2 regions of the Streptomyces sp. NBC_00207 genome follow, and region 1 is predicted to be linked to the other one. Evidence: riboswitches for the same ligand, from Rfam matches in the RefSeq annotation. Region 1 holds a riboswitch; the other holds the start of a gene.
The links. A riboswitch is a leader RNA that binds a small molecule or an ion and turns the genes downstream of it on or off. The one in region 1 is predicted to bind cyclic di-AMP.
Positions count from the first base shown of each region.

Region 2: another riboswitch for cyclic di-AMP. It lies ahead of OG472_RS35205 (peptidoglycan DD-metalloendopeptidase family protein); the one in region 1 lies ahead of OG472_RS19270 (transglycosylase family protein).

Region 1 covers NZ_CP130715.1:4,057,630-4,061,822, forward strand. Annotated here, with positions in the region: gene eno (phosphopyruvate hydratase) at 1-1,197, opposite strand, end outside; gene OG472_RS19270 (transglycosylase family protein) at 1,477-2,178, opposite strand; cyclic di-AMP (ydaO/yuaA leader) riboswitch at 2,182-2,354, opposite strand; gene OG472_RS19275 (transglycosylase family protein) at 2,634-3,656, opposite strand; gene OG472_RS19280 (cytochrome P450) at 3,728-4,193, opposite strand, start outside.
Region 2 covers NZ_CP130715.1:7,576,584-7,580,776, forward strand. Annotated here, with positions in the region: gene OG472_RS35195 (aspartate aminotransferase family protein) at 1-939, shown strand, start outside; gene OG472_RS35200 (tyrosine-protein phosphatase) at 958-1,749, opposite strand; cyclic di-AMP (ydaO/yuaA leader) riboswitch at 2,032-2,237, shown strand; gene OG472_RS35205 (peptidoglycan DD-metalloendopeptidase family protein) at 2,243-3,211, shown strand; gene OG472_RS35210 (SGNH/GDSL hydrolase family protein) at 3,375-4,160, shown strand.

The sequences.
Region 1 (4,193 bases):
GTACTTGGCGACGCGGTCCGAGCGGGCCGGGGCGCCGGTCTTGATCTGACCGCAGTTCACGGCGACGGCGAGGTCGGCGATGGTGACGTCCTCGGTCTCACCGGAGCGGTGGGACATCATGCACTTGAAGCCGTTGCGCTGGGCCATCTCGACGGCGTCCAGGGTCTCGGTCAGCGAGCCGATCTGGTTCACCTTGACGAGCAGGGCGTTCGCGGAGCCCTCCTCGATACCGCGGGCCAGACGCTCCGGGTTGGTGACGAACAGGTCGTCACCGACGATCTGGACCTTGGCGCCGAGGCGGTCGGTGATGGTCTTCCAGCCGTCCCAGTCGTCCTCGAACAGCGGGTCCTCGATGGAGACGAGCGGGTACGCCTCGACGAGCTCGGCGTAGTAGTCCGTCATCTCGGCGGCCGAGCGGGACTTGCCCTCGAACTCGTACTGGCCGTCCTTGTAGAACTCGGACGCGGCGACGTCGAGCGCGAGCGCGATGTCCGTGCCCGGGGTGTAGCCGGCCTGCTTGATGGCCTCGATGATGAGGTCGAGCGCGGCGCGGTTGGACTCCAGGTTCGGGGCGAAGCCGCCCTCGTCGCCCAGGCCGGTGGAGAGACCCTTGGTGTGCAGGACCTTCTTGAGGGTGTGGTAGACCTCGGCACCCCAACGCAGCGCCTCGGAGAAGGACTCCGCGCCGATGGGGGCGATCATGAACTCCTGGATGTCCACGTTGGAGTCGGCGTGCGACCCACCGTTGAGGATGTTCATCATCGGAACGGGCAGCAGGTGCGCGTTCGGACCGCCGAGGTAACGGAAGAGCGGAAGGTCCGAGGCCTCGGACGCGGCGTGCGCGACGGCGAGGGAGACGCCGAGGATGGCGTTGGCGCCGAGCGAGCCCTTGTTGTCGGTGGCATCCAGGTCGAACATGGCCTGGTCGATCAGGCGCTGCTCGGTGGCGTCGTAGCCGACGAGCTCCGGGCCGATCTGCTCGATGACGGCGAGGACGGCCTTCTCGACACCCTTGCCGAAGTAACGGTTGGGGTCACCGTCACGGAGCTCGATGGCCTCGAATGCACCGGTGGAGGCGCCGGACGGAACTGCAGCACGGCCGGTGCTGCCATCGTCGAGGCCCACCTCGACCTCGACCGTGGGGTTGCCTCGGGAGTCCAGGATTTCCCGGGCTACGACGACGTCGATGGACGGCACGAGCATCTCCTTCTGGGATGTGACGCTGGGTGTGCGGTGGCATGTCAGGCCGTGGGACGGCCTTGCCGCTTAGAGCCTAACCGGCCCGGAGCACTCGACCGCCCGACCGCCCGACCCCTGGGACGAAAAAGGGACCGAATACCCCTCTTCCGGGACATAGGTCTCCGGATATCGCCCCGGCACCCGGTACGCACACCGCCGCCCGGCGCGTGGGGGAGACGCGCCGGGCGGGGGTGGTGCTGTGCGTTGCGTACGCTCCTGCGGCTATTGCCGCAGTGTTCAGCTGAGCTTCAGCTTCTGACCCGGGAAGATCAGGTCGGCGTCCGAGACGATGTCCTTGTTCAGCTCGAAGAGCTTCTCCCAGCCGCCCTTGACGCCGTTGGCCTCGGCGATGGTGCCCAGGGTGTCGCCGGGCTTGACCTCGTAGGAGCCGTTGCCGGTCTTCGGGGCCTCGGGGGCGGCGGGGCGCTCGGAGCGGGTGGTCGGGGCCTCGGAGCGCTTGGTCTCCTTCTTCGGCGCGGCCTTGGGGGCGACCTTCTGCTCGGTCTTCTTCGAGTCGGCCTTCGGCTTGTTCTGCGTCGAGCTCTCCGTGCCGCCACCGGTGTAGGAGGAGTTCGACAGACCCTTGCCGCAGCTCGGCCAGGCGCCCTTGCCCTGGCCCTTGAGGACCTTCTCGGCGATGGCTATCTGCTGGGACTTCGAGGCCTGGTTGGCCTGCGCGGCGTACGACTTGCCGCCGTACGCGGCCCACGTGGAGGACGAGAACTGCAGGCCGCCGTAGTAGCCGTTGCCCGTGTTGATGGACCAGTTGCCACCGGACTCGCACTGCGCGACCTTGTCCCACTCGGACGCGGTGGCGGCGCTGGCGGAGCCCGCGGCCATCAGGGGGGCGGCGACGGCCACACCGGCGACACCGGCGAGCGTGACGATGCGGACGGCCTTGGAGCCGCGACGGTGCTTGCCCTTGCCGGAAAGCAGCATGGATTTTCTCCTCACCGACGCCTACGAGGTGAGCTGTCGGGTTCGGGCGAGTGAGTTGCCCGGCCGTGCGACCTAGCGCACGTCTTAACCCCTAGCCGGTGGCGTGACCGTCTCTCAACGGCCGCTCCCGGCACCTACCTTGGTTCCCCCGCTCCTGCCTTCGGCGCTTGACGCGACGACTGTTCCCCCCGTCCGCCGGCAGGATTCGGCGATGCGGTCGAAGGAGCCCGCGGTGGCGGGCGATTCAGAAGGTAGACAGGTCTCTCCCCGATGTTCAACGAGGAACATCGGGGAGAGGGGGCCCCTACTTGCGCTCTCCTCAGGGGCGTTTGCGCAGGTGAGGGCGGGGTTTGCGGAAGCCCCGAGGCGGGACACGCCAGTTGACCGGAAGAGACGCATGTCTCACTTACAGATAACCGACAATCAGGTCTTTCCGCTTGCCCGAAGTGTCCTTATTACGTGGTTAGATCCAGGTTCTGTCCGGGCTTGATCAGGTTGGCGTCCTCGCCGATGACCTGCTCGTTGGCCTCGTAGAGGCCGTTCCAGCCGCCCTTGACTCCCTTGGCAACCGCGATGGTCGCCAGGCTGTCGCCCTCCTGCACCGTGTACACGGGTGCCGCCGCGGCGCCGGACGGGACCGGGGCCTCGGCCGCGGGCGCACCGCGGTGCTTGCCGTTGCCTTCGCCCGGAGTGCCTTCCGGAGTGGCGCCCGGGGTCGCCGGAGCGGTCGGGGAGGCCGGGTCCACCGGGGTGGCGGGCGGGGTGGTGGGCGACGAGGGGTCCACCGGGAGGGTCGGAGCCGTCGGGTCGACGGGGGGCAGCGGCGTGGTGCCGGGGGTGCCCGGGAGCACCGGCTGGGACGGGTCGACGGGAGGCGTCGTCGGGGCGTCCGGCGCCGGCATGACGGGCAGTCCGACGGAGGGCGCCTCGGGGATGAGGAAGGGGCTGCCGGTCGGGCTGGGCGCCGCGTGGGTCGGGGCGCCGAAGTCCTTGGCCGGCTCGCCGCCGGTGGTGGACGGCACCGAGTCGTCCGGGCGGGACGGCGAGGGGGCGATCGGGCTGGAGGTGCCGGGCAGACCGGGGTCCACCTTGGCGGCGGGGCCCTGCTGCTCCAGACCGGCCGAGGTGGCGCACAGCGGCCACGCCTGCGGCCCCTGCGAGGCCAGCACCCGCTCGCCCACGGCGATCTGCTGGGACCGGCTCGCGAGGTCGGCCCGCTCTGCGAAGTCGAGTCCGCCGGCGTTCTGCCACTCCTCCTGGGTGAACTGCAGCCCGCCGTACGCGCCGGTGCCGGAGTTGGCGCTCCACGAGCCGCCGCTCTCGCACTCGGCGACCTTGTCCCAGGTCGCGGTGTCGGCAGCGGTGGCATTGGTGGCGGCTAGCAGCGGCAGAGCCAGCGCGGAGCCAGTGACTCCGGCTGTGACTACCAGCGCGGGGACCTGACGGGGGCGTCTGTGGCGGCCGTTCCCGGAACGCATGAGGCGTGCACCTTTCGCATAACAACAAGGTAACGGCAGAACCTAGCGGCCTTCGAACGATTGTCACAAGTTCAAGCGGGATCTGACTTTTCATCAGAAGTCGCACAAGTGTTTTGAGCCGCGAAGCGAACGGGAAGAGTACGTAGCCCTCGCATGATCAACCCCCCACGCCAGCGCAGGTCTTGGGGCGGAACAGCGAGTTCCAGATCGGGCAGACGCGTCAGCAGGGTCGCGAGTGCCGTCTGTCCCTCGAGTCGCGCGAGCGGAGCGCCCAGGCAGTAGTGGATGCCGTGCCCGTACCCGAGGTGCTGGTTGTCGGTCCGGGAGAGGTCGAGGGTATCCGGTTCCGCGAACCGCTCGGGATCGCGGTCGGCGGCCGCGAGGACGACCAGGACCGGATCCCCGGCCTCGATCCGCTGCCCGCCGAGGCTCAGCGACTCGGTGGCGAACCGCCACGTCGCCAGCTCCACGGGGCCGTCGTAGCGCAGGAGTTCCTCGACCCCGGTGGCCAGCAGCCCGGTCTCGCCGGCGGCGAGG
Region 2 (4,193 bases), 3.5 Mb from region 1:
CACGCCTTCCACGGCCTGACCACGGGCGCGTTGTCGGTGAACGGGGAGGGCGGGTTCCGCGACGGCTTCGCCCCCCTCCTCCCCGACACGAAGATCGCCCTGGGTGACCTGGGCGCCCTGGAGCGGGAGCTCCGCAAGGGCGATGTCGCCGCCTTCGTCGTCGAGCCGATCCAGGGCAAGGGGGTCCTCGAGGCCCCGCCCGGATTCCTGCTCGCCGCGCAGGAACTGCTGCACCGGCACAAGGCGCTGCTGATCGCGGACGAGGTGCAGACCGGCCTCGGACGTACCGGGGACTTCTACGCGTACCAGCACGAGCCGGGCGTGGAGCCGGACCTGGTGTGCGTGGCCAAGGCGCTGTCCGGCGGCTACGTGCCGGTCGGCGCGACCCTGGGCAAGGACTGGATCTTCAAGAAGGTCTACTCGTCCATGGACCGGGTGCTCGTGCACTCCGCGAGCTTCGGGTCCAACGCGCAGGCGATGGCGGCCGGGCTGGCCGTGCTGTCGGTCATGGAGGACGAGGAGCTCGTCGCGCACGCCCGGGCCACGGGCGACCTGCTGCGCGGGCGGCTCGCGGCCATGGTGGACGAGTACGAGCTGCTGTACGAGGTGCGGGGGCGCGGGCTGATGATCGGCATCGAGTTCGGCCGGCCGTCCTCGCTGGGGCTGCGCAGCCGGTGGACGATGCTGCAGGCGGCCCGCAAGGGGCTCTTCGCCCAGATGGTCGTGGTGCCGCTGCTCCAGAAGCACCGGATCCTCACCCAGGTCTCCGGGGACCACCTGGAGGTCATCAAGCTCATCCCGCCGCTGGTCGTGGACGAGCGGGACGTCGACCGGTTCGTCGGCGCGTTCCGCGCGGTCATGGACGAGGCGCACGGCGGGTCCGGGCTGATGTGGGACTTCGGCAGGACGCTGGTGAAGCAGGCCGTCGCCCAGCGCTGACGGCCCGCTCCGGGTGATCTATTCCAGCAGCGAGTCGCGCAGCCGGCGGAGGGTCTCGGGCTTCAGCCCGAGGCCCTCCGCCAGGTAGGGGTCCACCCCGCCCCAGGTCTCGTCGATGGTCTCGAAGGCGGCGACCAGGTACTCGGCGCGGGCGTCGAAGAGCGGTGCGAGCAGCTCCATCACCTCGGGGGAGCGGGCCTCGTCGGACGCGCCGCTGCGGCGCACCCGGTAGCGGCGGTGCGGGGCGTTCGACTCCAGGTAGTCCGCCACGATCGCCTCGCGCTCGACGCCCAGCGCGAGCAGGGTCACGGCGATCGAGAGGCCGGCCCGGTCCTTGCCGGCCGCGCAGTGCAGGAGGGCGGGGACGCTGTCCTCGGCGAGCGCGTGCACGACCCGGCTGTGCTCGGCGGTGCGCTGCTCGATGATCCTGCGGTAGGAGTTCGTCATCCGGGCCGCTGCCTTGCCGTCGCCCAGGATCGCGCGGAGCTGGTCGAGGTCGCCGTCGCGCACCAGCCGCCAGAACTCCCGGCCGTCGGCCGGATCCGAGAGCGGGATGTTCACGTTCCGCACGCCGGGCAGTTCCACGTCCGGCCCCTCCAGCGCGTGGTCGGCGCCGTTGCGGAAGTCGAAGACGGTGTGGAGGCCGAGCGAGGCGAGGAATTCTGCATCGGTTTCGGTGGCATGTGCGAGATGTCCGCTTCGGAAGAGTCGTCCCGTCCTGACCCTTCGACCATCAGAAGTCGGCAATCCGCCGACATCACGGAAATTGCGCACTCCGGTCAGCTCCGGCTCCTGTATCTGCTGGGTCACGGGAATTCCTCCGCTTCATGGTGGGACGTCTGTCCGAATTGAGCCGTTTGGCGCCAACTTGCCATATCCGGAGGCGAGATCGGGCACGTCCCCGTGAGCCAGATCATACGGTGACCGTGAGTGCCTGATCGCGAATGCCGAATGGCCCCGTCGGAGCGGTTGTTGACGGCGGGTAATGGACGGAGGGTGACCGGAATTCCGTCGAATCCTGATCCCTGTGATTCCGTCAGGAAATTGGTGGCTTGTTCCCTGCTGGCGCAAGGGATTACCTTCGCGATCGATCCGGGTGGATCGCCGAATCCTGCCGCCGCCCGGAAACCGCACCCGACCATTCGTGCGGCAGGAGCGGGGGAACCAGGTAAGCCGCTGTTTCGGAGATCTTTTTGCCGGAACGGCTCGGGGTGAAGACGTACATGTGCCGTTCATGTGCGGCCGGGCATCTCCAGTCCGAACCCGACAGCTCACCTCGCAGGCGCCGGAGAGGAATTTCGCCATGCCTGCAAAGGGTAAGCACCGCCGTCCCAAGTCCCTTTCGATATCGCGCGGTTTCGCCGTCGCAGGCACCGGTGGCGCGGCCCTCGCGCTGCCGCTGATCGGCGCGGCCGGCGCCCACGCGGCCGGCGCCCCGGCCGCGGCGACCGCGGTGGCCCCCGCGGTGGCCCCGCAGCTCCCCGCCGCGCTGCAGGCCGCGCCCGCCGCCGTGCAGAGCGCGCCGAGCGTCTACACGGTCGTGCCGGGCGACTACCTCTCCAAGATCGCTGCCGAGCGCCACCTGTCCGGCGGCTGGCAGCAGCTGTACGCCGACAACCGCGAGGCGGTCGGCGCCAACCCGTCGCTGATCCACCCCGGCCTGAAGCTGAACCTCGGCGGTGCGGCCGAGGCGGCTCCGGTGGAATCCGCCCCCGAGGCCGAGATCGAGGCCGCCCCCGAGGCGGCTCCGGAGTCCGCCCCCGAGGCTGCTCCCGAGGCCGCGCCGAAGGCAGCCCCGAAGCCGGCCGCGAAGGCCCCCGCGCAGCAGGACTCCGCCGCCGAGGCTCCCGCCGCGCAGCAGTCGGCCTCCGGCTTCGTCGCCCCGGTCGGCGGCGGCATCTCCACCCAGTACAAGGTCGCGGGCGCCATGTGGTCCTCCGGCTACCACACCGGCGTCGACTTCATCGCGAGCTCCGGTACCACCGTCAGGGCCGTCGGCGCGGGCACGGTGGTCTCCTCCGGCTGGAGCGGCGCGTACGGCAACGAGGTCGTCATCCGGCACGCGGACGGCAAGTACTCCCAGTACGCCCACCTGTCCCAGCTGTCCGTTTCCTCCGGCCAGAGCGTCACCGCTGGCCAGACCCTCGGCCTCTCCGGCTCCACGGGCAACTCCACCGGCCCGCACCTCCACTTCGAGATCCGCACGGGCCCCTCGTACGGCTCCGACATCGACCCGCTGGCCTACCTCCGCTCCAAGGGCGTGAGCATCTGACGGCACCCGCCGTCGGAGCACGGACACGCGTGAGGCCGGGACCCGAGGGGGGTCCCGGCCTCACGTGTACTTATTCCTTATCCCCCACGTGGTAGAGATCACGGTCCGTCAACCCCTCATTACGTTGGCGTAGGTTGGTTACGGGAGTGAAGGATGGGTTCTCGTGGCAGCGACGACGACGAAACTCAAGACCATCGGCTCGTACGCGGCGATCGGGGACAGCTTCACCGAAGGCGTGGGGGACCCGGGACCCGGGGATTCGTATCTCGGCTGGGCGGACCGGCTCGCCGTACTCCTGGCCGATCAGCGCGAAGAGCACGACTTCCGTTATGCGAATCTGGCGGTGCGGGGGAAGCTCCTCGACCAGATCGTGGCCGACCAGCTTCCGAGGGCCAAGGCCCTCGCACCGGACCTGGTGACCTTCTGCGCGGGCGGCAACGACATCATCCGGCCGGGCACCGACCCGGACGACGTGGCGGAGCGGTTCGAGGCGGCCGTGGCCGACCTCGCCGGCGCGGTCGGCCAGGTCATGATCACGACCGGCTTCGACACCCGGGGCGTGCCGGTCCTCAAGCACCTCCGGGGCAAGGTGGCGACGTACAGCGCGCACGTGCGCGCCATCGCCGACCGCTACGACTGCCCGGTGCTCGACCTCTGGTCGCTCAAGTCCGTGCAGGACCGGCGGGCCTGGGACGCGGACCGGCTGCACCTCTCGCCCGAGGGGCACACGCGGGTCGCGCTGCGGGCGGCGCAGGTGCTCGGGCTGGACGTGCCGACCGATCCCGACCAGCCGTGGCCGCCCCAGCGGCCGCGCGGCTCGGTGGACGTGACCCGCGACAACATCCAGTGGGCGCGCGACCACCTCGTGCCGTGGATCGGCCGGCGGCTGCGAGGGGAGTCCTCCGGGGACCACGTCGAGGCGAAGCGGCCCGACCTGCTGCCGCTGTAGACGCACGGACCCGGGGGCGGCGGGGACACCGGA